DNA from 3 places in the Ruegeria sp. HKCCD6428 genome. Region 1 is predicted to be linked to each of the others. Evidence: riboswitches for the same ligand, from Rfam matches in the RefSeq annotation. Region 1 holds a riboswitch; each other region holds the start of a gene.

Region 1 (7,370 bases):
AGGCGTACGGACACCCGCGAAGCCAACGCCCGGGCGATGTCGCGCGTCTCGGCCTGCGCTTGCGGGCAGAACGGCGCGCCGGGGCAGGCGTCGGTGGTCATCAACGGATCGGTTTCATTTTCGACAAAGGCCGGGGCAGGTATCGCCGCCCCGCCTTCCAGCAGGATCAGCCGCCACGGGGTGACGCGCAGGGCGCAAGCGCCGCTGTCCTCGATCAGGTCATACAGCTTGCGCGCAGGCAGCGACCCAAAAGCCGCGCCGTACAGGGCACCCAGTTCACAGCGGCCCGGTTGAAGCTTTGCGCCAACGGAACCGGGCGCACATCCTTGCCATTCCTGCGGCAGGGCGTCGATGACACGCGCCATGCGGCGTGTCTCGGGTGTGTAGGTTTCGGCAAACCACATTGCCAGCGCGATCACGTGATCAATGGCGTCGGTCTCGGTTACGCTCCGCCCGGTTGCGCACCCGTCAGCGCGCAGGATCAGGCTGCCTGCACCGGATTCCAGGCGAATATCGGCCGAATCCGACGCCAGCAGACGTTCGGGGCCGGTGTCGATTGCAAAGCCGAACTTTGCCGGCAGGGCCGGCAGCTCCGCAAGCCGGTCAATCAGTTCATGGGTCAGTCGAGCAGTCAAATCGCCCGCCTGATAGAGCGGCGTAACCAGAATATTGCGGCGTATTTCGATACCGGGTTCCGCATCCAGCAGGTTCAGCGCGGCAAGCTCTTTGAGCAGAGGCTGATGGTCTTCCTCTTCCACGCCCCGCAATTGCAGATTGGCGCGATTGGTCAAATCGATCGAGCCGTTGCCAAAGCGGTCCGCCAGATCGCACAGTCCCAGTGCCTGATCGGCCTCCAGACGCGCCAGCCGGGGCCTGACCCTGACGACCAGACCGTCACCGGACATCATCGGACGATGGGCGCCCGGGCACCAGCCCTGAACAATTGGTGCACTCATCTCAATCCCTCCAGATCAGCCCGGATAGAGTTCCGGCGCGTGTTCCAAAGCCCGGCCTCAAGCAGCGCGCGGAACTGGTCCTGCATGGCCTGGCGCGCCTTGGGATTGGCCTCTTGCAGGAACGCGTCGACCTCTTCGTTGCCCAGAGTGGCATCGTGGTAGAGGTCAAAAAGATGTGGTGCGACCGTGCCAGACAGATGCGCGAAAGAAGCCATATGATCCAGCGTTGCCGCGATTTCAGCCGCCCCCCGGAAACCATGGCGTTGCATCCCGGCGATCCAGCCGGGGTTGGCGGCACGGGCGTGGACGACTCGGCTGATTTCTTCACGCAAAGTGCGGGCACGCGGGTTTTCGGGGTTGGTGTTGTCCAGATGGTACAGCTGCGCGGTTCCGCCGGCGATCTTCTTGGCGGCGGCAAAACCCGCCTCGTGTGTGGCATAATCGTTGGCCAGAAGAAGATCGGTTTCGGTCAGGTCCTGCAAGTGGACAAAGCTGTCCGCATTTGCAACGCGTTGGGTGATGCCGTCCTTGTCCTGCGAGATGTGTTCGCCTTCCAATGCAAAAGAGCTGGCCTCAAGCCACGCTTCACCGGCCTCCGCACGGGCCTCGTCGGTATACACCTCGGAAAGTTCGGTCATATTCACGCCATAGCTTCCGGGCGCAGGTCCATAGACCCGCGCTGCCGGCTCCTGCCCGGCATAGGGGTTCCAATCCGTTGCCTCATCACGCGCGGACAATGCGCGCACCGCTTGGCCAAACAAAGCGGACAGCGTCGGGAAAACATCCCGGAACAGGCCCGAAACCCGCAGGGTAACGTCCAGGCGCGGGCGGCTCAGGTCGGTAATCGGCAGAACCTCGATGCCGGAAACCCTCTCGGACCCTTTGTCCCACACGGGTTTGACGCCCAGCAGGTGCAGGGCCATGGCGAATTCCTCGCCCGCCGTGCGCATGGTGGCTGACCCCCACAGATCGACGATCAGCCCCTTCGGGTAATCGCCTTCTTCCTGAAGATGGCGTCGCACCAGTTCTTCGGCCAGTTTCACACCCTGAGCATAGGCCGCACGGGTCGGAACCGACCGCGGATCGGTGGTGTAAAGGTTCCGCCCGGTGGGCAGAACATCTGACCGGCCACGATAGGGGGACCCCGAAGGCCCGGCATCAATCCGCTTGCCTTCGAGCGCTTTGATCAGCGCGTCGCGTTCGGCGTGGGCCGAAGGGGCCGGATCGAAACTGCCCGTCACCTCGGGCACGCGCCCGAAGATGTGCAGCCCGTCGCCAAACTGACTTTCCTTGATGTCACAGACAAAGCGATCGATGCGGGTGATGGCCTCGGCGGTGCAGGTTGCCTGATCGAGGCCAAGATCGCTTTCCAGCCCTATCGCCTGCGCTTCATCACGGATATCTTCCTGCAAGCGGTCGCGGCGTTTGGGGTCAAGCCCGTCGGCGTTGGAAAACTCATCCAGCAGCGATTCAAGCCGCACCATCCGATCCGGCGTGCCGCTGTCCTTCATCGGGGGCGGGATGTGGCCCAGCGTGACGGCTCCGATCCGGCGCTTGGCTTGCGCGGCCTCGCCCGGGTCGTTCACAATAAACGGGTAGATCACTGGCAGATCGCCGATCAGCGCCTCGGGCCAGCAATCGGCTGACAAGGCGACCGATTTTCCGGGCAACCATTCCAGCGTTCCATGCGCGCCGATATGGATCAGCGCATCGGCACCCAAGCCTTTGCGCAGCCACAGATAGAAGGCGACATAACCGTGGCGCGGGGTGCGCGAGAGGTCATGATAGTCGTCATCCCGCAACTCGGGCGTGCCGCGTTCGGGTTGCAGCGCGACCAGCGCCTTGCCGCGCCGAAGCGCGGTGAAATGGAAGGCCCCATCGGCACAGGCCGGATCATCTTCGGGCGCGCCCCAAACGGCGTGCAGACCGGCGCGCAGGGTCTCGGGCAATTCCGCAAGCGCATCCTGATAATCCCCGAGCGACCACGAAATCCGTGCGTCCAGAAGAGTGTCGGCAATCAGCTCGCCTGTCGCGATGTCATAGCCTTCTTCGTCAAGATCGGACAGCATCGCCTCGGCCGAGGCCAGCGCGTCGAGGCCAACCGCATGGGCCATCTGCCAGTCTTTGCCGGGATAGGTGGACAGGACCAACGAAGGAATCTGATCTGCCTTGGGTTTGTCGTTCAATGCAAGCCAGCCCGATACACGGTCGATGATCGCTTCGATCCGGTCCGGTTCGGGCCGATGTGCAAAGCGCGCGTATTCCAGATGCGGATCGCGTTTGCCGGGTTCCTTGAAAGACGCGATTCCCGCCGAGATCCGTCCATCCACCTCGGGCAGTACCACATGCATGGCAAGATCGGCCGGGGACAAACCGCGTTCCGCCTCGGCCCAGGCTTTGCGGCGGGAGGTGGCGAGAGCGACCTGAAACACCGGCACGCCTACCGCGTCCAGAGGCGACGTTCCCGACGCGCCTTTTCCCGAAAACGAAGTGGCGTTGACAATGGCCGATGGGTTCAGCGCAACAACATGTTCCCGCAACCAGTCGGCGGCCACAGGCGCCTTGAGCGACGGGGCAAACAGGCCCACCGCCTCGAACCCACGGGCGCGCAGGCTGCGGATCAGGGCCGCGATCGGGGCGGTGTCCGCCGAGGTCAGGTAAGCGCGGTAGAAGGTGACGAGGATGCGTTTGGCGTTACCTTCGAACGCGGTTTCCACCGGGATTACGCCGCGATCCGGACACCACGCGCCACATTCGGGCAAGGTCTTGGCGCCCATCACCGGCCCGGCATAAAGCCCCGCCGCCAAAGCCATCTGCGCCAGCGCCGCCTGTGCCGCGACCTCGCCGCCGGTATCGCATAGATGCGCCAGCCGCCGCAGGGTGGAAACGGGCAGGGTGGAATAGTTGTCCAGCCGCGTGTCCTCGCGCCCGTCGGCGGGCAGCACCGCCAGCGCGATGCCTTTGGCCTGCGCCAGCGCCAGCACCTGCTGCAACCCGTAGGACCAGTAGGGCACCCCGCCGATCAGACGGATCAGAATGCCCTTGGCGCCCTCCAACGTCTGTTCGACATAGGTATCGACCGACAGGGGGTGTTTCAGCGCCGTCAGGTTGGCCAGCCGCAACGAGGGCATCCGCCCCTCGGGCCCGCCACCACGATGCCAGCCCGCCGCGAAAGCACCCAGATCGCTGTCCGAAAAGGACAGCACCACCAGTTCCGCCGGGCTCTGGCCCAGATCGGTTGGGGTCTCGGTTTCCTCGAGCCCGTGGCTTTCGCGGAAGACGACGTGCATGGGTCTTACTCGGCGGCCTCACGCACACCCACGAGGATTTCGCGGATTTCCGCCTCTTTGATATCGTCATGCTCGGCGATGACGACCAGACGCGAACGACGGTCTTCACCGGGTTCCCACGGGCGGTCATACTGGTGCCGTACCCGCGCGCCGACCGCCTGAACCAGCAGGCGCATGGGTTTGCCCTGAACGGCGGCATACCCTTTGACGCGCAGGATGTTCAGTTCATTGGCGAGGCGTTCGATATTGGCGACCAGTTGGGCCGGATCGGTCTGCTCGGGCAGCTCGACGATGATGCTTTCGAAATCGTCATGCTCGTGATCGTGATGGCCGTCGTGATGCGAGGGTCGGGCGTCCATGTCATCCTCGGCGGCGGCTTCCAGACCCAGCACAACGCGCACGTCCACGGCACCTTCGGCCACTTCGACGACGGGCAGGGGGCGCGGCGCCTCGGCGGCGATGATCTCGCGCGCTTTGGCCACGCCTTCGGGGCCGGCGAGGTCGGGCTTGGTCAGCAGGATGATGTCGGCGCACGAGATCTGATCCTCGAACACCTCGGACAGGGGCGTTTCGTGGTCGATCGAGTCATCGGCCATGCGCTGGGCGTCCACCGCTTCGACATTGGGCGCGAAACGGCCTGCGGCCACAGCCTCGGCATCGGCCAAGGCGATCACGCCGTCGACGGTGATCTTCGAGCGGATGTCAGGCCAGTCGAATGCCTTGAGCAGCGGTTTCGGCAGGGCCAGACCGCTGGTTTCGATCAGGATATGATCCGGGCGCGGCTCCAACGCCATCAGGGCCTCGATGGTGGGAATGAAATCATCTGCCACGGTGCAGCAGATGCAGCCATTGGCCAGTTCCATGATGTTTTCCGCCGGGCAATCAGGAATGGCGCAGGATTTCAGGATGTCGCCATCGACGCCTACATCGCCGAACTCGTTGACCACGACGGCAAGGCGCTTGCCCTGCGGGTTCTGCATCAGGTGACGCACCAAAGTGGTCTTGCCCGAGCCCAGAAAGCCGGTGATCACTGTGACGGGGAGTTTTTCGAGGTTCGACATGTCAGGCTCCAATGGGGGGAATGCGCGAGGCACAGTTCTTGCGAAAATGTTCGGGGCGTTCGCGCCATTTCACCAAACCATCTTCCGTGGCCAGATACTTGGTCGCGCCGTCGACGATGACGTCGACATGATCTGTTTCGTTCAGGTTTTCATACACGAAGGTCCAGCGGCCCGGCCCGCGCAACACGATCGAACAGCCTTGATCGCAGTTTGACAGGCATTCAACGGCTTTCAGGGTGACACCGTCGGGCAGGTCTGCCTGTTCCAGGGCCTTGTGCAACAAAGCGCCCGGGCGTTGCGCGTCATCTTCGACAGGCAGGCCGCGACGGCAGGTGGTACAGACCAGCAACTCGACTGGTGCGGTCTCGGTCATGTCTCTCATCCCCCCAAATCCTCTTCGCGGGGGACGGGGTTTCATGCGGGCCACGATTGGTCATGGACCCGACACCGGAACACCCCGCCCGGTTTCAACTTCGGTTGTTGGCAGGTCTCCCGGCTTGCGGATGCCAGAGGCGGGCCTCTGTCGGATGTCCCGCCTTCCCGGCTTTCGAGCCAGTGGCATTGGGCATCCTCTCCGTTCACGGTCGCGGGGGCGGCTGCGTTTGGCGGCAAGACCGTTGACGCATTCCCTTTTCATCGGCTGTCACCGACACCAACGAAAGGGACATGCGGCACCGCTGGCCTGCTTGTCAAGCGAGTCGCGCGCAACAATTATGCAGAGGCATGGAAAGCGACCTGTGGGCGTCGATGGGCGGCATGGTGTGCCGGGACCCAGCCTGAGGTGGGCCGGGCGACGAACGGTATCTCAGCAAGGGGCGTAGACTATGGCCAACCGGTGCTTCGACTGAACCTGTCCAGATGATGGGTAAAGACCACCGAACCCCCTGGATCCTCTTGCGCTAATAGATGACGTTTATCATGAGCAGCGAGACGACCAGAAACAGCGCCGTCATTATTCCGCCGGAGCGGACGAAATCCATCACCTTGTATCCGGCCGGACCCATGATCAACGCGTTTACCTGATGGGTTGGGATGATGAAGCTGTTCGAGGTCGATATGGCGACCGTCAGGGCAAAGACGGCCGGGTTTCCACCCGCCGCCACCGCAATCGATACCGCCAGAGGCACCAGCAGAACCGTGGCCCCCACATTGGACATGACCAAAGAAAAGGCCGTCGCCAGAACAGCGATGCCGGTTTGCAGCGACCAGAGCGGCCAGCCGTCCAGAATTATCATGATCTGCTGCGCGATCCACGCGGCCGTGCCTGTGTTCTGCACGGCTTGTCCCAAAGGTATGAGGCAGGCGAGCAGGAATACGGTGTTCCATCCGACCGCGCGGTATGCCTCGTCCACGCTGAGCACACGGGTCAGCATCATGCCCACCGCGCCGGTAAGAAGACAGAGTGAAAGCCGGACATCCGTGAACAGGATCAACGACAGCGAAATGGCGAAGAATGCCAGGGCCCAGCCGACTTTTTGCGGCCGCAGCTCGTCCTGAGGAAAGTCCGTCGTCACGACGACGAAATCCGGATCTCGTTTGATCCGCATCAGGTTGTCCCATCTGGTATGTGCCACAAGCATGTCGCCCGCCTGAAACTTTTCGAGTCCGATCTGAGTGGATTCGTGATCCTCGGTCTCGACATGGCTCAGCGTCTCTTCGCCGCGGTGAATGGCCAGCAGCGACATCCCGTAGGTCTTGCGAAACAAAAGCTCGCGGGGGCATTTGCCGATCAGCTTGCTGTCGGGCGTGATGACCACCTCGGCCACGCCTGCATTGGTTGGGGCGAACTCTTCGACGAAAATGTCCAAATCCGGAAGAACGGTCAGCCCGTATTTCTCGGCGAACTTCTCGACCTCCCAACGGCGGCCGACGATGGCCAGCCGACACGGCGCTGCAATTTCCGCTGTCAAAACCTGAACCATCGAGGTTTTGCCGCGATAGAAGGTGGAAATGATGTACAGGTGGTTTTCGTGGTTGATGTCGGCCAGAATCTCGCCGACCAAAGGGCTGTCCTCGGGCACCACGACTTCGAACACATCGGCTTTGAGGCCATAGACCCTTTG
Region 2 (7,370 bases), on a different contig from region 1:
ATATCCAGAGTCGAGAGGTTGGCGCGGGCGAGCGCCTCGCCAACCTGGTCAGGTCCGGAAGGAAGCAGCCACAACGAGCCCCGCTTGGGTCGATGTCCAACCTCTCACTTTACGAACCTTGGCCGCAGGAGGGCTTTATGATTGTAGCAAAGACCCTTCGGGCAGCACGGTTCTGACCTCACGGTATCGACTGACTGCCTGAACACATGACCCGGGGATGAGCGATCGCCATCCGTCGGGAGTGCTGTTTCTGACGACAGGCAAACCAATGTTTCTTGCACTTTCGGACCTGGGATGGTCCTCTCACTTTGCTGCGCAACACGCGGCTTATCCTTCCTGCACACCTTTTCGCATCACTTCCGTTCATCGGGACCGCCTGATCGGGCTGAACCCTGACGGCGAAGTCCCGTTGCTGACCCCCGATCAAACGACCGGCAGCTATGCCGTTGGCGATTGGGTTCTCGCCGATGACGACAAACGCGTGCGCCATTTGCTCGACCGGCGCAGCCTGCTGCACCGACGCGCCGCCGGTACAGGCGCCGCAATGCAACTGATCGCAGCCAATGTCGATGTGTTGTTCATCGTCAGTTCGTGCAATGCCGATTTCAACCTGCCCCGGCTGGAACGATATCTGGCGCTTGCGCATCAGGCCGGGTGTTACCCGGTCGTCGTTCTGACAAAGGCCGACAAATCGGCGGACCCTGACAGTTTCTCGGGACAGGTGCAATCACTGGACCCGTTCCTGACGGTTCTGGCGATCAACGCGCTGGACCCGGCAGAGGTTGAAAAGGTTCTGTCCTGGTGCCCCAAAAGCCAGACCGGAGCCGTGGTTGGTTCGTCGGGCGTTGGCAAGACGACACTTGCCAATACCATGACCGATCAGGATCTTGCCACCTCGGACATTCGCGAGGATGACGCGCGGGGCCGACACACGACGACCGCACGCGCATTGCACCGGATGCGCAACGGCGGCTGGTTGATCGATACACCCGGAATGCGCGCGTTGCGCCTGCTGGACGCTCAGGACGGGATCGACGACGTTTTCTCGGACCTTGTCGAGTTGAGCCGGGACTGCCGTTTTTCGGATTGCCAGCACAGCTCCGAGCCCGGATGTGCCGTGCAAGAGGCGATCAGCCACGGCACGCTTGATCCGGCTCGATTGGACCGGTGGCGCAAGCTTCGGCGCGAAGATCAGCGCAATTCTGAAACCGTCGCGCAGTCCCGGGCGCGGGACAAAGCGTTCGGCAAGATGGTCCGTGGCGTCATAAAGGAAAAGAAACTTCGCAACCGGTGATTGTTGGACGGGGCCTGGCCCGTTCTGCGCCGCGTCTGATCAAGCGATCAGTCGCGGCCAAACCGCTGCATTGCGCCGGGCAAATGCTCCGATATGACCAACCTCGGGCAACCCGAAATCGGCGGGGCTCAGCAGGTGGCGGTTGGCATCGGGGCCGTAAAGATCCGCAAGCCGCCAAACCGCTTCCGGCGGCACCATCTGGTCGTCCTCGAAGGTGAACAAATCCACGGGCGTTCCAGAATCCTTCCACTGCGCCGCAGGTAACTCATGCCCGATTTCAGGCACATAATTCAAAGGCGCGGTACACCATTTGCGCCACTGCCAATAGACCGATGCCGGCAGATCCGAGCCGAACCCGATCGCCTTTCCGGGAAGGTAGCCAAGGGCTCGGGCCAAAAGCGGCGCATGACCATACCAGAACAATCCTGCCAAACCACGATAGGGCCATGGATGGTCGCTTAGGGTTACCAGCCCCGAACACACACAGATCATCCGGTCAATCAGATCGATATCCGGCTGCACAGGCCCCAACATCGCGCCGATCGAATGACCGATGGTCCAATGCTGCGAATCGGGAAACCGTCTGCGCATTTCCGCCCGTGCCGCGGGCATGTCGATCAAGGCCCAATCCGCCATGGTCGCACGCGAGTCTTTCAGGCGGCCAGTCAAGGAATGCCCGTAATCGCGATAGTCATAGGTCAGGCAGGCCATACCCTGCTCGGCAGCAAGCCATCGTGCGAAATGACGGTAATAATCGCGCGGCACACCCGTTGCACTGTTCAGCACGACGACGATTTCGGGCGAGGTCAGCGGGCTGTACAACCGTGCAGACAGTGTTTTCTGCCCGGACGGAAAGCAAAACTCTTCGGTCAATACCGTTTGCTCTGTGTCCAACATGATCTCTGGCTTTGGGCTTGGTAAATCCGGTTTCCGAACCTCAACGCCCTCGACACTATGCATGAACCGACACCGTATCCAGCATGACCAAGCGTCCGGTCAAAAGATCGGCTTGACTCGATGCGTGCTCAAACGCTAGCGGTTGTGTGATGGTTTCCGGCCTCCACAAGGGGTCGGGATGAAAAGGGAACACGGTGCGGTAATGTCTGGTCATGCAGGCAACAACCAAATCCGCGACTGCCCCCGCAACTGTAAGCGGTAAGCGATGCCGAAACACCACTGGCCCCGAAGGCTGGGAAGGTCGGCAAAGCGATGACCCGCAAGTCAGGAGACCTGCCATCGGAAACGAAACCGAAACTCGGGCGGGGTGTCCGGGCAGGTCCTGACGGCATCACGCTGTTCCACCTGTCCCCAATATCCTGTCCACCAAGCGCGGAGGGCGCAGGATGATCTGGAAGACAAAAACACATGAATTCAGTGCAACAGTATGTCAGCGGACGGGCAAAACCTGTCCCGCTTTGGCGCGGCTGGCGCGCTCGATATCCGAAGCCATGGCCCAGGCGACCTCGGCCACAAGTGACGATTTCGAGATTGAGGGCAGCAGCGAGCTGTCACATTGCGCCGAAGGATGTCATGCAATTTTCCGCGCGCGATCAGACAGCATTCGTGTCTTTTGCGGAACGCAGCCCGAAACCGCAATTGAGCCGCTGAACGGCTATGCCGACCTGATCTTCGGAAACACGTTCAGTGCGATGCCATCCGGCGTCGTGAAGACCCCACCCTGCGCGATGATCGAAGTTTCCACGATCCGGCCTCGAAAACCTGCTTGCGCGCCCATGCAGATTTCAATCTGAGTCCAGACTGACCTGTGCCTGGGCGCGCCGAGAGGCCCAGGCCAGTTGCGCATCCGTTTCGACGGCGCAAGGGCGCACCGCCCGCAATCGTTGCAGCGCCGTGTCCGCGCGTTCGCCGCATTCGACCATAAGCCGAAGGACAACCATACCTGACCTGCCACATCCCCCGCGGCAGTGTACCAATACGCGACCTCCGCCGGAAAGCGCGTGCCGGGCCGCGGCGCTGACGGACGGCCACGCGTCATCAATCGCTTTTGTCGGCGCTCCGAAATCTTCGATCGGCAGGTGAACCCATCGGCTGGCGCGGCTTTGAATATCGCTGCCAAATTCCTGCGCCCCGTCCTGAAGCATTTCGACATCCGTCGTCATCGAAACAACAAGCCCCGGCTGCCAGGCTGCGATCATATCCAGATCGCTGGAGTAATCTCCGCCGCGTCCGGGCATCGAGGTCAGCGCCAGCGTTCCGCCACCGACTTGCAGGGCGTAGATCACCAACTGCGACATGAATCCTGTCCTCCCCAAAGAACTCTTTACAAAATGAGCCATTAAATCCGCTGATGCAGTTTAGTGCGAAAGCGACTCGTTTCTAAATCAAAAATCATCGCGCCCCGCTGTGGACGCGGGCAACGGTGGCCACTACGCTGTGCCCAAGCACCGAATCCCAACGAGAAGACATGACAGACAGCTCCAGCCCCGCCTATCAGGTTCTCGCCCGCAAATATCGCCCGGAAACCTTTGCCGATCTGGTGGGTCAGGATGCCATGGTGCGCACCCTGAAAAACGCGTTCGCGGCCGACCGGATCGCGCAGGCCTTCATCATGACCGGTATTCGCGGCACCGGCAAAACCACGACCGCAAGGATCATCGCCAAGGGGATGAACTGCATCGGACCCGACGGAACCGGTGGCCCCACGACCGAACCCTGCAGTCAGTGTGAACATTGTGTCGCCATCATGGAAGGCCGCCATGTCGACGTGATGGAGATGGACGCCGCCAGCCGTACGGGCGTCAACGACATCCGCGAGATCATTGACAGTGTTCGCTATCGCGCCGCCAGCGCGCGTTACAAGATTTATATCATCGACGAGGTTCATATGCTCTCGACCAGCGCGTTCAACGCGCTGCTCAAGACGTTGGAAGAACCGCCCGCGCATGTGAAGTTCATCTTCGCAACCACTGAAATCCGCAAAGTCCCTGTCACCGTGCTGTCCCGCTGCCAGCGTTTCGACCTGCGCCGGATCGAACCCGAAGACATGATTGGCCTGCTTCGCAAGATCGCCGAAGCGGAAAACGCCCAGATCGCCGAAGACGCGCTGGCGCTGATCACCCGAGCAGCAGAAGGATCGGCCCGGGATGCGACCTCGTTGCTGGATCAGGCGATTTCGCACGGGGCTGGCGAGACGACCGCCGATCAGGTCCGTGCAATGCTTGGACTGGCAGACCGTGGCCGGGTTCTGGACCTTATGGATATGATCCTGCGCGGTGATGCCGCCGGAGCACTTACCGAGTTGAGCGGCCAATACGCCGAAGGCGCGGACCCGCTGGCGGTGCTGCGCGATCTGGCCGAGATCACGCACTGGGTGTCCGTCGTAAAGATCACACCTGACGCGGCCCAGGACCCGACGGTTTCTCCGGACGAACGGACCCGGGGCCAACACATGGCCGAGGCTCTGCCGATGCGGGTTCTGACCCGGATGTGGCAAATGCTGCTGAAGGCGCTCGAGGAAGTCTCGGCAGCCCCCAACGCCATGATGGCCGCCGAAATGGCCGTTATTCGCCTGACCCATGTGGCGGATTTGCCAAGCCCCGAAGAGCTGATCAAACGGTTGCAAGATGCCCCGCCACCGCCGCCGGGCGGGCCCAATGGCGGCGTTTCGATACCCCGACAGGGCGCCGGTCCGGCGCCGGCTGGCGCGGCCCATCCACCTACCTATGCGCCGTCCCCTCGCGGTGCCGGTGGCGCACCGGTTGCAGCCCTGGCGCAGGATTCCCAGACGGCTCTTGCCCGGTACCCGACCTTCGATCACGTGGTGGAATTGATCCGGACAAATCGCGACGTGAAGTTGCTGGTCGAGGTGGAAAACGGCGTGCGCCTCGTCTCCTATCAACCCGGGCGAATCGAATTTACGCCCGCCGCCCAGGCACCGGCCGATCTGGCGCCACGGTTGGGCTCTGCCCTGCAACGCTGGACAGGAAATCGGTGGGCTGTCTCGATCGTCTCGGACGGTGAAGCCCCCACAATTGCAGAAATACGGGACGAGGCCGAGCTGGCTCTGAAATCCGAGGCCGAAAAACACCCGTTGGTGCAGGCGGTACTGGCGCAATTCCCAAAGGCGAAAATCACCAGGATCGAAACGCCGGAGCAACGCGCCGCCAAGGTCGAGACCGAAGCGCTTCCCGAGGTTGAAGACGAGTGGGACCCGTTCGAGGAAGACTGACCTCACCGCCCGTCACCCCCTGTTTCAAACGAAACAGATCGAGGTTTCGATCGAACACATCCGCCCGCATGTCTCAGATCGTTTGTTGCGACACCGGCCAGCGGTAGGCGGCCCGTGACAATTCTGATCCGGATGCCGCGTAGCCATTCGAACCACGCCCAGATTTTCTTTGCCCTGTGTGATCAGTCTCGGCAGCAGGCCATATGCGCGCCAAGGACGATCTGCGCTTTTCGGACCTGCAGGCGAATATGGCGTCGCAGATGGGCGGCACGATCCTGCTGACGCCTGCGCCGATCAACATACCGGCCGGAACGATAGAGCCTCCGACCGGCGGGAGAACCCTTGTGCCATGTGGCTGCTGCCCGTATCTAGAGCGCAAACGGAGACACAGGAGAATACTATGCTGAAAGGACTCGGCGGGCTTGGCGGTCTGGGCGACATGGCCAAGATGATGAAATCCGCGCAGGACCTGCAAACCAAGATGACCGAAATGCAGGAAGAGCTGAACAACATGATGGTTGTCGGCGAATCCGGTGCAGGGCTGGTCAAGGCAACGGCGACAGCCAAGGGTGAACTCAAAGGTCTGGATATCGACCCCTCCATCTTCAACGGTGATGACAAGGAAGTGGTCGAAGACCTGATCCTAGCCGCCATCAAGGATGCGCAGACCAAAGCCGCTGAACGTTCGCAGGAAGAAATGGCCAAGCTGACCGAAAGCATGGGCTTGCCCGCAGACATCAAGCTGCCGTTCTGAGCTTCATCTTTTCTGAAATACTCCCGCCGGAGGATCCCTCCGGCGCAAAGCAGGATTGGCCATGAGTTCGAACAGCGACATCGACAACCTGATCGACCTGATGGCCAAACTGCCGGGCCTGGGCCCGCGCTCGGCCCGCCGCGCTGTGCTGCACCTGATCCGCAAACGTGCCTTGCTGCTGACGCCCCTGTCTGATGCCATGCAGCAGGTCGCGATCACGGCCCGGGAATGCCTGAATTGCGGCAACGTGGGCACCACCGATATCTGTGACATCTGCAACGATGAGGCCCGCGCGACAGGAGAGCTGTGTGTGGTCGAAGACGTCGCCGACCTCTGGGCGATGGAGCGTGCCGGAGTCTTCAAGGGCCGTTATCACGTTCTGGGCGGCACGCTGTCGGCGCTGGACGGGATCGGCCCCGACGAGTTGCGCATTCCCCGCCTCAAGGACCGGGTTGTGGCCGAAGGGATTTCCGAAGTCATCCTGGCGCTGAACGCCACCGTAGATGGCCAGACCACCGCCCATTACATCGCCGATCAGTTGGAGGGGCAGGTGCGCCTGACTTCGCTGGCGCAAGGTGTGCCGATTGGCGGAGAACTGGATTATCTGGACGACGGGACGATCACGGCCGCGCTGCGGGCGCGGAAGGAGATCTAGCTAACCTCAGAGGATCGGGGCGATAACTGCGCCATCGCCCCAGCACGTATCAACGCGGGCCCAAGGGCTTCAGGTATATGCACCAGACGAGTAGGTCAGCTCATACGAGTGGCTGTAGATTTCGAATACGATACCAAAGGGGTCTTCAACATAGACCATTCGGTAAGGCTTTTCTCCGGGATAGTAGTGCCGTATCGGCATCCTCTGTTTTCCACCAGCCTGCACAATCTTTTCGACCAGACCTTCGACGTCAGGGTCCTGAATGCAAAAGTGAAACGTGCCATTTCTGCGGAAATCGATGTTGTTTTCAGGCTCGTAATTCCCGTCAAACTCGAAGAGTTCAATTCCAATCCTGTCCGCTGTCGCGAGATGCGCGATACGCAGTTTCCTCCAGTCCGGGCCAAAAACATCCGTGCACATAACGCCAATATCCGAGTCATCCTCGACCACGTCGGTGGGCGGCATGATGACGTAAAAA
Region 3 (7,370 bases), on a different contig from region 1:
AGCGCATGCGCCAAAGCGCGACCCAGCCCTTCGCTTGCGCCGATGATCCAAATGGTTTTGCCGTCAAAGCTGCTCATGTATGGGCCGATTCAGTTGTGTTTCACCATAATACGGCCTCGCATCCGCTTCGGATCAAAACGGTAGCGCAGGTCACGGAAGCTCAAACCAGAAGCCACAAGGTAGTGCATCTGTTAAAAACTTCTAATCGGATTGATCCACTTGTGCCTACCCTGCGTATCTTCTTGTAAACTGTCACATAAAGAGGCTGGAATGTTCGACGAACCCCGGGGTGTACGGAAGAAAATCGCGATTGTAGGTGCAGGCATTTCGGGACTTTCCGCCGCTTACTATCTTTCAGAAAACAACGACGTGACAGTCTATGAGGCCGAACCTCGGCTTGGTGGCCATGCCCGCACGGTGATGGCCGGAAAGAACGGGGATCAACCGGTCGATACGGGCTTCATCGTCTTCAACTATGCGACATATCCCTACCTGACCCGGCTGTTTGATAAACTGGGCGTGCCCGTGATCGAAAGCGAGATGAGCTTTGGCGCGACAATCGACAATGGCCGCATTGAATACGGGTTGAACAATCTGCGCACACTGACCGCTCAAAAGCGCAATCTGGCGCGTCCGGCCTACTATAAAATGATCGCCGATATCCTGCGGTTTGGCAAAGAAGCCCCAGAAGCCGCCAAGGACGATGACACCACGATTGGTGAGTTGGTGGACCAACTGCGGCTGGGTCACTGGTTTCGGCACAATTATCTGATGCCGATGTGCGGTGCCATCTGGTCTACGCCGGTCGAGTTCGTGGATCAGTTCCCCGCACGCTCTTTGGTGCAGTTTTTCCGCAATCACGCTTTGCTTGCAAGTGGTCGCGCAAACCAGCATCAATGGTACACGGTCAAAGGCGGCAGCATAGAGTATGTCCGCCGGATCGACGCGGCCCTTCGTGCGCGGGGGGCAGAAATACGTCTGGCCAGCCCTGTTCAGAATGTATCCCGTGACGAGATGGGCGTCACCATCCACAGCCAGGGCGCCGTGGATCAGTTCGATGAAATCATCCTGGCCACCCATTCGGACCAGTCGCTTTCCATTTTGGGTGATGGCGCGACCCCCGCGGAAGCCGCTGCATTGGGCGCAATCCGCTACCAGCCCAATACGGCCACATTGCATTGTGACCCAGGTCAGATGCCAAAGCGGCGCGCCTGCTGGTCAAGCTGGACCTATCGTTCGCAAGCCGGAGATGTGGGGGTAACCTACTGGATGAACCGGCTTCAGAACATTCCGGACAGTGACCCGCTGTTTGTAACGCTGAACGCTTCATCAGAAATTCCCGCGGAAAAGATCTATGACCAGGTTGAATTTGCCCATCCGGTCTTCGACAAGGCCGCCCTGAAGGCGCAAGGGCAAATCCGCGAGATGCAGGGACAGAACCGAACTTGGTTTGCCGGTGCTTACAACCGGCACGGATTTCACGAAGACGGGATAGCCAGCGCGATGCATGTCGTTGCTCGAATAAATGGCGCCCCGCAAACCATCGGAGCTGACAATGGCATTCCTGGGAAAGACCCGGCCCTATCTGTTGCCGCTGAATAAGGCGATATGGCGCACAGCGTTTCTTGCACTTTCCTTGCTGATCCCCAATGGGCTGGTCGCGTCGCCGGTCACGGAAGAACTGAACGATGCCCAACTGCGCGGAACCGCGACGTTCCGCTATCTGGGTTTGCCAATCTATGACGCCAAACTCTACACGCCCAAAGGTGCGCCGTTCAGTTGGAGCGAAGATATCGCCCTGCAACTGACCTATCGCAAGAACATCAAGAAGAAAGCGCTGGTCAACTCGACCCTGGACGAGATGGACCGCATCGGCCGGTCAGCACCCGTTCGCGACCAACTGAACCGGTGTTTCAATGCCGTGGCAAAAGGGGACAGCTATCTGGCGGTTTCTGATGGTCCCGACAAGGTCAGTTTCTGGCTGAACGGGCAAAAGACCTGCACCATGGCGTATCCGGGCATCAAGCGCAGTTTCATGTCCGTGTTCCTGGGAGACAACACGCGGTCCGCGTCCTTCACGCGCAGGCTACAGGGGCGGTGATGCTCTATCCCCGGGTCAGTCTCTATGCGTTGATGCTCGCTGCGGCGGGTATCCCGCTTTATATCCACTTGCCGCGCTTTGCAGCCGTGAACCTGGGTATTGGCCTTGGGGTCATTGGTACGGTGCTGCTGGTGATCCGTTTGGTGGATCTGGTGCAGGATCCGCTGATCGGTTGGGCAATCGACCGATGGCCCGGCGGCCAGCTTGCATTTGCGGCGATGGCGGCTTTGGGGCTGGCAATCGGGTTTCCCCTGCTTTTCAATCTGCCGCAGGGTGCCAGCGTGCCGGAACTGGTCGCGATCCTGATCTTGCTGTTCTCGGCGTACAGCCTGGGAACCATTCTTCTGTATGGTCGCAGCGCAACTCTGGCGAAGCAAACCGATCCGCAAGAGCTGATGACACTGGCCGCCTATCGTGAAGGCGGGCAGTTGACCGGGGTGGTCATCGCAGCCAGCGCTCCGGCCCTGTTGGTTGCTTTCGGGGCACACTCCCAAGGCTACCCCGCATTCGGAGCGTTTCTGGGGCTGCTGTCCGTTCTGACCCTGATACTGACGATCCCGATCTGGCGTCGCAGACCGATCACCGGATCAGGCCTGTCCTTTGCAGGGCTGGGTCAGGCCGGTGGCTTGCGCCTTCTTGCGCTGGCTTTGGTCAACAGTCTCCCGGTTGCCATAACCTCCACCCTGTTTCTGTTTTTTGTGGAAGACCGGCTGCAACTGCCGGGCAAGGCGGGTCCTTTGTTGATCCTGTTTTTCCTGAGCGCAGGCGCGAGCGTCCCGCTCTGGGCAAAGCTCAGCAACAGAATTGGCCCGAAACAGACTCTGATCATCGCCATGCCGCTCTCGATTGCCGGCTTTATCGGCGCTGCCACACTGAGTGCAGGAAATCTTGCGGGTTTTGCAATGATCTGTCTCGCCTCGGGCGCGGCGCTGGGCGCAGATATGGTCGTGTTGCCGGCCATGTTCTCGATCGTCCTTACCCGGGCCGGGCTGAACGCATCAGCCGCGTTTGGCGTCTGGTCCTTCGCTGGCAAACTGGGCCTCGCCCTGGCTGCCTTTTTCACTCTGCCGCTGCTGGAACGCAGCGGTTTCACCCCCGGTCAAACCAATTCCGCACAGGCGCTGGATACACTCAATCTTGCCTATGCGGTGCTGCCCTGTATCCTGAAAGTCGGAGCGTTCGGGATGGTGTTGACCCTGCCCACCGAGGTCACAAGCAAATGAACGCTTTCACCATCATCCTTCTGGTCCTTCTGACCGCTGTCTTCATCCGTGCAAGGCTGCTGAGCTTTCGCGCGCAATCGCCGTCAGATTACAGCGGCACCGGGCCAGATTTTTCCCTGAAAAAACACCTGAACGGAGAGATCTTGTCCGAGGGCCTGATCTATGGCCCCAACGGCAAAATGTCGAACAGCTTTGTCGCGCGCATGTCCGGCGAATGGAAAGGCAACTCGGGCACGCTGACCGAATACTTCACCTATTCCAACGGAAAACAGATGACCCGCAAATGGTACCTGACGCTGGGAACCGGCAACACGTTCACGGCAATGGCGGATGATATCGTGGGCGAAGGTCAGGGCATCATCTCGGGGTCCACGGTGAAACTGACCTATCGTATCATTCTGCCAGATGACGCTGGTGGACATACGCTGGACGTCACCGATTGGATGTACCTGACAGAAACCGGCGTCATCATGAACCGGTCCGAGATGCGCAAGTTTGGCGTCAAGGTCGCGGAACTGATCGCCACAATGCGTCCAAGCCCCAGATCGAAACCGATTCATCCAAGTGGGTCAAACGGGTATGACGCGACTTCGGAAGGGAAACCGTTGCAATGATCACCTTTCGCTCTTTCATCGCCTGCATTGCCATCGCAAGCCTTGCAGTTTTGGCGGCCTGCTCCGGCAAACCGAAGGTACCAAAAACGTTTCTGTCGGACCGACAGTTGAACCTCGAGGAATTTTTCGAAGGCAAAACAGTGGCCTACGGTCAGTTTCAGGATGTTCTGGGAAATATCCCCCGCAGATTCACGGTTGATATCGACGGGACATGGGACGGCGAAACCCTGACCCTGGTCGAAGACTTCGTCTACGACGATGGCGCGACGGAACAACGCATCTGGACATTGACCAAAACCGGAGAGGATACGTGGACCGGTACGGCGCCTGGCGTACTGGGTACCGCCAGCGGGATTGAACGCGGGGATACGTTCAACTGGAAATACAAGATCGACCTGCCGATCAAGGACGGGACCATGCGTGTCAAATTCGACGATTGGATGTGGCTGCTGGATGACGACCGTCTGCTGAACCGCGCGTATGTCTCACGCTATGGCGTCCGTCTGGGTGAAGTCATTCTGTTCTTCGAGAAGAAATAGGGCCGCCAGGCCCGGTTTCATCACAAAAGTCAGTAGAAAATAAACTCGTCCACCAATGCTGTCGTCGATCCCTTGACCTCACCGGCCGTGTTTGCCCTTGGCCCGTCCGAGGCTGCGCCCTCGGCGCGTTCGCCGCCCTCGACCTTCAAGCGCGCGCGTTCTATCTGCCCCCAGAGGAAAAACAGACCATCCCGTTTTCCCATGAGGCGCGAAGGAACTGTTGTCCGCAAAACACCTGTTTTCGGTTTTGGCATCTGCTCTCTTACTGCCTCCGGTGTTTTCCACCATTTTCGGAAAACGTAATGGTTTTTCCCGAAAAAGACAATTTTTTATAGACAAAATGAGGTTTTCTACCGGCCGTTGACAGGGTGGACTGACAACTCTCGCATGACGGATATTCGCATTCTTCACCTGCCCCATTGAAAGCCAGCACTATCCCAAACGGATCAACTTTACGCAAAAGGGCCTGCTGCAAACCTCCTTCACTTGGCCCGACACTCTCTTTTTCAGCCATGCTCAGGCGACGCGCAGCGTTTGGTTTCTGATCAGAGCAGCCGGCCTTCGCCGTCGCGGTTGGGGGTCAATTTTACGGCGCGGATGTCAGACGTGGCCGCATCCATCGCAAGGCCATCGGCCACCGCAAAACGCCATGCTGGCGAGCCTGCCACGCCCCTGTGCCAAGGACTGTGGTCCCGGCGCCGTCCACTCTGCCGGAATATTTCTATGTCTGTTTTGAAACCGGAAATGTCGCAAGCATTTCAGCGCCCAAGCGGGTAAAAAGTAGGCTGCCATCGTGAGGTGCCGCTGTTTGATTCTCAGACAGCGGAGAATTGGGAAGCCGGTGGAATTCCGGCACTGCCCCCGCAACGGTAAGAAAGGTCAGGTTCGACAATCAACCACTGGGACGAGGATCCCGGGAAGGTGTCGCAACCGGGTGCAAGCCCCTTTCAAGTCCGGAAACCAGCCTTGCAGATATGTCAAACCGCGGGTGGCGGTGGGGGCACGGGTTTCGGACGTGGTCCTCGCGCGCCTCCGGACGGTTCCTCCCTGTCATCTGCCCAAGCAATGCCGCGGGGCGCGGCAGGAGAGCCAGAAGTGAACAATGTCCAAAACCTGTTGGCGCGTCGAATCCCGGGCTATGCTCTGGAACGGGCCTTTTACACCGACCCCGAGATCTTTCAGACCGACCTGGAAGCCATCCACTATCGCGAATGGCTCTTTGCCATTCCGGCCTGCGAACTAGTGAAAGCCGGCGACTACGTAACGTACAACGTGGGTGCCTATCGCGTGATCATCGTGCGCGGCGCCGACAACCAGATCCGGGCGTTTCACAACACCTGCCGCCATCGCGGCTCGATCATATGCAAGGCGGCAAAAGGCAACGCGCCGAAGCTGGTTTGCCCGTATCATCAATGGACCTACGAGCTTGACGGCTCATTGCTGTGGGCCCGCGACATGGGGCCGGAGTTTGATCCCAGACAGCATGGTTTGAAGACGGTTCATTGCCGCGAGCTTGCCGGCTTGGTTTACATCTGTCTGGCGGATGTCGCCCCGGATTTTGACACGTTCGCCAATATCGCGCGCCCGTATCTTAAGCCGCATGATCTTGCGAATGCCAAGGTCGCCTTCGAAAGCACGATCATCGAGAACGGCAACTGGAAGCTGGTCTGGGAAAACAATCGCGAGTGCTATCACTGCGGCGGCAACCACCCTGCGCTGTGCCGGACCTTCCCTGATGATCCGGGCGTGACGGGGATCGAAGGCGGTGAAACCCCAGCCTATATGCAAGCCCATTTCGACAGGTGCCAGGCTGCCGGCATGCCATCGCAGTTCTATCTGCACGAGGACGGGCAATATCGACTAGCGCGGATGCCGCTGAAAGAAGGGGCCGAGAGCTATACGATGGACGGGAGATCCGCCGTGCGCCGCTGGTTGGGCCGGTCGCCCTTTGCGGATGCGGGATCGCTTTTGAAGTTCCACTATCCGACCACGTGGAACCACTTTCTTGCCGATCACTCGATTGTTTTCCGCGTTACGCCGATCAGCCCGACAGAGACCGAGGTCACGACCAAATGGCTGGTCAACAAGGATGCGGTTGAAGGCGTTGACTATGACGTGAAACGCCTGACCGAAGTCTGGGTCGCCACGAATGACGAAGACCGTCAGGTGGTCGAGGACAACCAGCAGGGCATCAACAGCCCGGCCTATGTGCCCGGCCCGTATTCAGCCATTCAGGAATCCGGCGTGCTGCAATTCGTGGATTGGTATTGCAACACAGTTTCGGCCCGCCTGGCCCCTGACTCCCTGGCGGCGGAGTAAGTCTGATGAAAGACCTGAACTCGCTTTCTTCCAACATCTGGCAGGATGGAGAGATGCTGGAATGTGTCTCGGTCGTGCCCGAGATGCCGAACACCGCCAGCTTTTCGTTCCGGGCCCCCTCGGGGGCGCAGTTCGCCTATCACCCCGGTCAGTTCCTGACGCTCGAGATTCCGGCGCCCGGCCAGCCCGGAGGCGTTGTGCATCGCACCTACACGATCTCATCGTCGCCGTCGCGGCCGCGGTCGATCACCATCACCGCCAAAGCGCAACCCGACAGTATCGGCACGCGCTGGATGCTGGACAATCTTCAACCCGGCATGCGGATCAAGGCCATTGGGCCCGCGGGCCTGTTCACCAACGCGTTGAGCGATGCGCGCAAGTTCCTGTTTATCTCGGCTGGCTCGGGCATCACCCCGATGATGTCGATGACCACCTGTATGTGGGACGAAGGCCGCGATCTGGACGTTGTCTTCATCAACTGCGCCAAAAGGCCATCCGAGATCATCTTCCGCCAGCGCTTGGAACAGATGGCCAGCCGCACGGATGGTTTGGACCTGAAATTCGTGGTGGAAGA

Evidence for each region. A riboswitch is a leader RNA that binds a small molecule or an ion and turns the genes downstream of it on or off. The one in region 1 is predicted to bind cobalamin.
Region 2: it holds a riboswitch for cobalamin, as region 1 does, so the genes downstream of both, GS620_RS17595 (hypothetical protein) here and GS620_RS00320 (DUF1636 domain-containing protein) in region 1, are expected to answer to the same signal.
Region 3: it holds a riboswitch for cobalamin, as region 1 does, so the genes downstream of both, GS620_RS17220 (aromatic ring-hydroxylating dioxygenase subunit alpha) here and GS620_RS00320 (DUF1636 domain-containing protein) in region 1, are expected to answer to the same signal.

What each region holds. Positions count from the first base shown of each region.
Region 1 covers NZ_WVQX01000001.1:62,150-69,519, forward strand. Annotated here, with positions in the region: gene GS620_RS00305 (cobalamin biosynthesis protein CobG) at 1-956, opposite strand, end outside; gene cobN (cobaltochelatase subunit CobN) at 953-4,246, opposite strand; gene cobW (cobalamin biosynthesis protein CobW) at 4,252-5,307, opposite strand; gene GS620_RS00320 (DUF1636 domain-containing protein) at 5,309-5,680, opposite strand; cobalamin riboswitch at 5,772-5,979, opposite strand; gene GS620_RS00325 (SLC13 family permease) at 6,207-7,370, opposite strand, start outside.
Region 2 covers NZ_WVQX01000009.1:45,949-53,318, forward strand. Annotated here, with positions in the region: RNA gene ffs (signal recognition particle sRNA small type) at 12-110, shown strand; gene rsgA (ribosome small subunit-dependent GTPase A) at 218-1,294, shown strand; gene GS620_RS17590 (hypothetical protein) at 1,334-2,254, opposite strand; cobalamin riboswitch at 2,325-2,547, shown strand; gene GS620_RS17595 (hypothetical protein) at 2,638-3,045, shown strand; gene GS620_RS17600 (dual specificity protein phosphatase family protein) at 3,037-3,549, opposite strand; gene GS620_RS17605 (DNA polymerase III subunit gamma/tau) at 3,720-5,483, shown strand; gene GS620_RS17610 (YbaB/EbfC family nucleoid-associated protein) at 5,884-6,237, shown strand; gene recR (recombination mediator RecR) at 6,299-6,892, shown strand; gene GS620_RS17620 (lactoylglutathione lyase family protein) at 6,962-7,370, opposite strand, start outside.
Region 3 covers NZ_WVQX01000008.1:147,993-155,362, forward strand. Annotated here, with positions in the region: gene GS620_RS17180 (SDR family oxidoreductase) at 1-77, opposite strand, end outside; gene GS620_RS17185 (NAD(P)/FAD-dependent oxidoreductase) at 271-1,602, shown strand; gene GS620_RS17190 (hypothetical protein) at 1,556-2,101, shown strand; gene GS620_RS17195 (MFS transporter) at 2,101-3,324, shown strand; gene GS620_RS17200 (DUF3833 domain-containing protein) at 3,321-3,938, shown strand; gene GS620_RS17205 (DUF3833 family protein) at 3,935-4,477, shown strand; gene GS620_RS17210 (hypothetical protein) at 4,507-4,731, opposite strand; gene GS620_RS17215 (hypothetical protein) at 4,740-4,991, opposite strand; cobalamin riboswitch at 5,257-5,461, shown strand; gene GS620_RS17220 (aromatic ring-hydroxylating dioxygenase subunit alpha) at 5,543-6,796, shown strand; gene GS620_RS17225 (hybrid-cluster NAD(P)-dependent oxidoreductase) at 6,802-7,370, shown strand, end outside.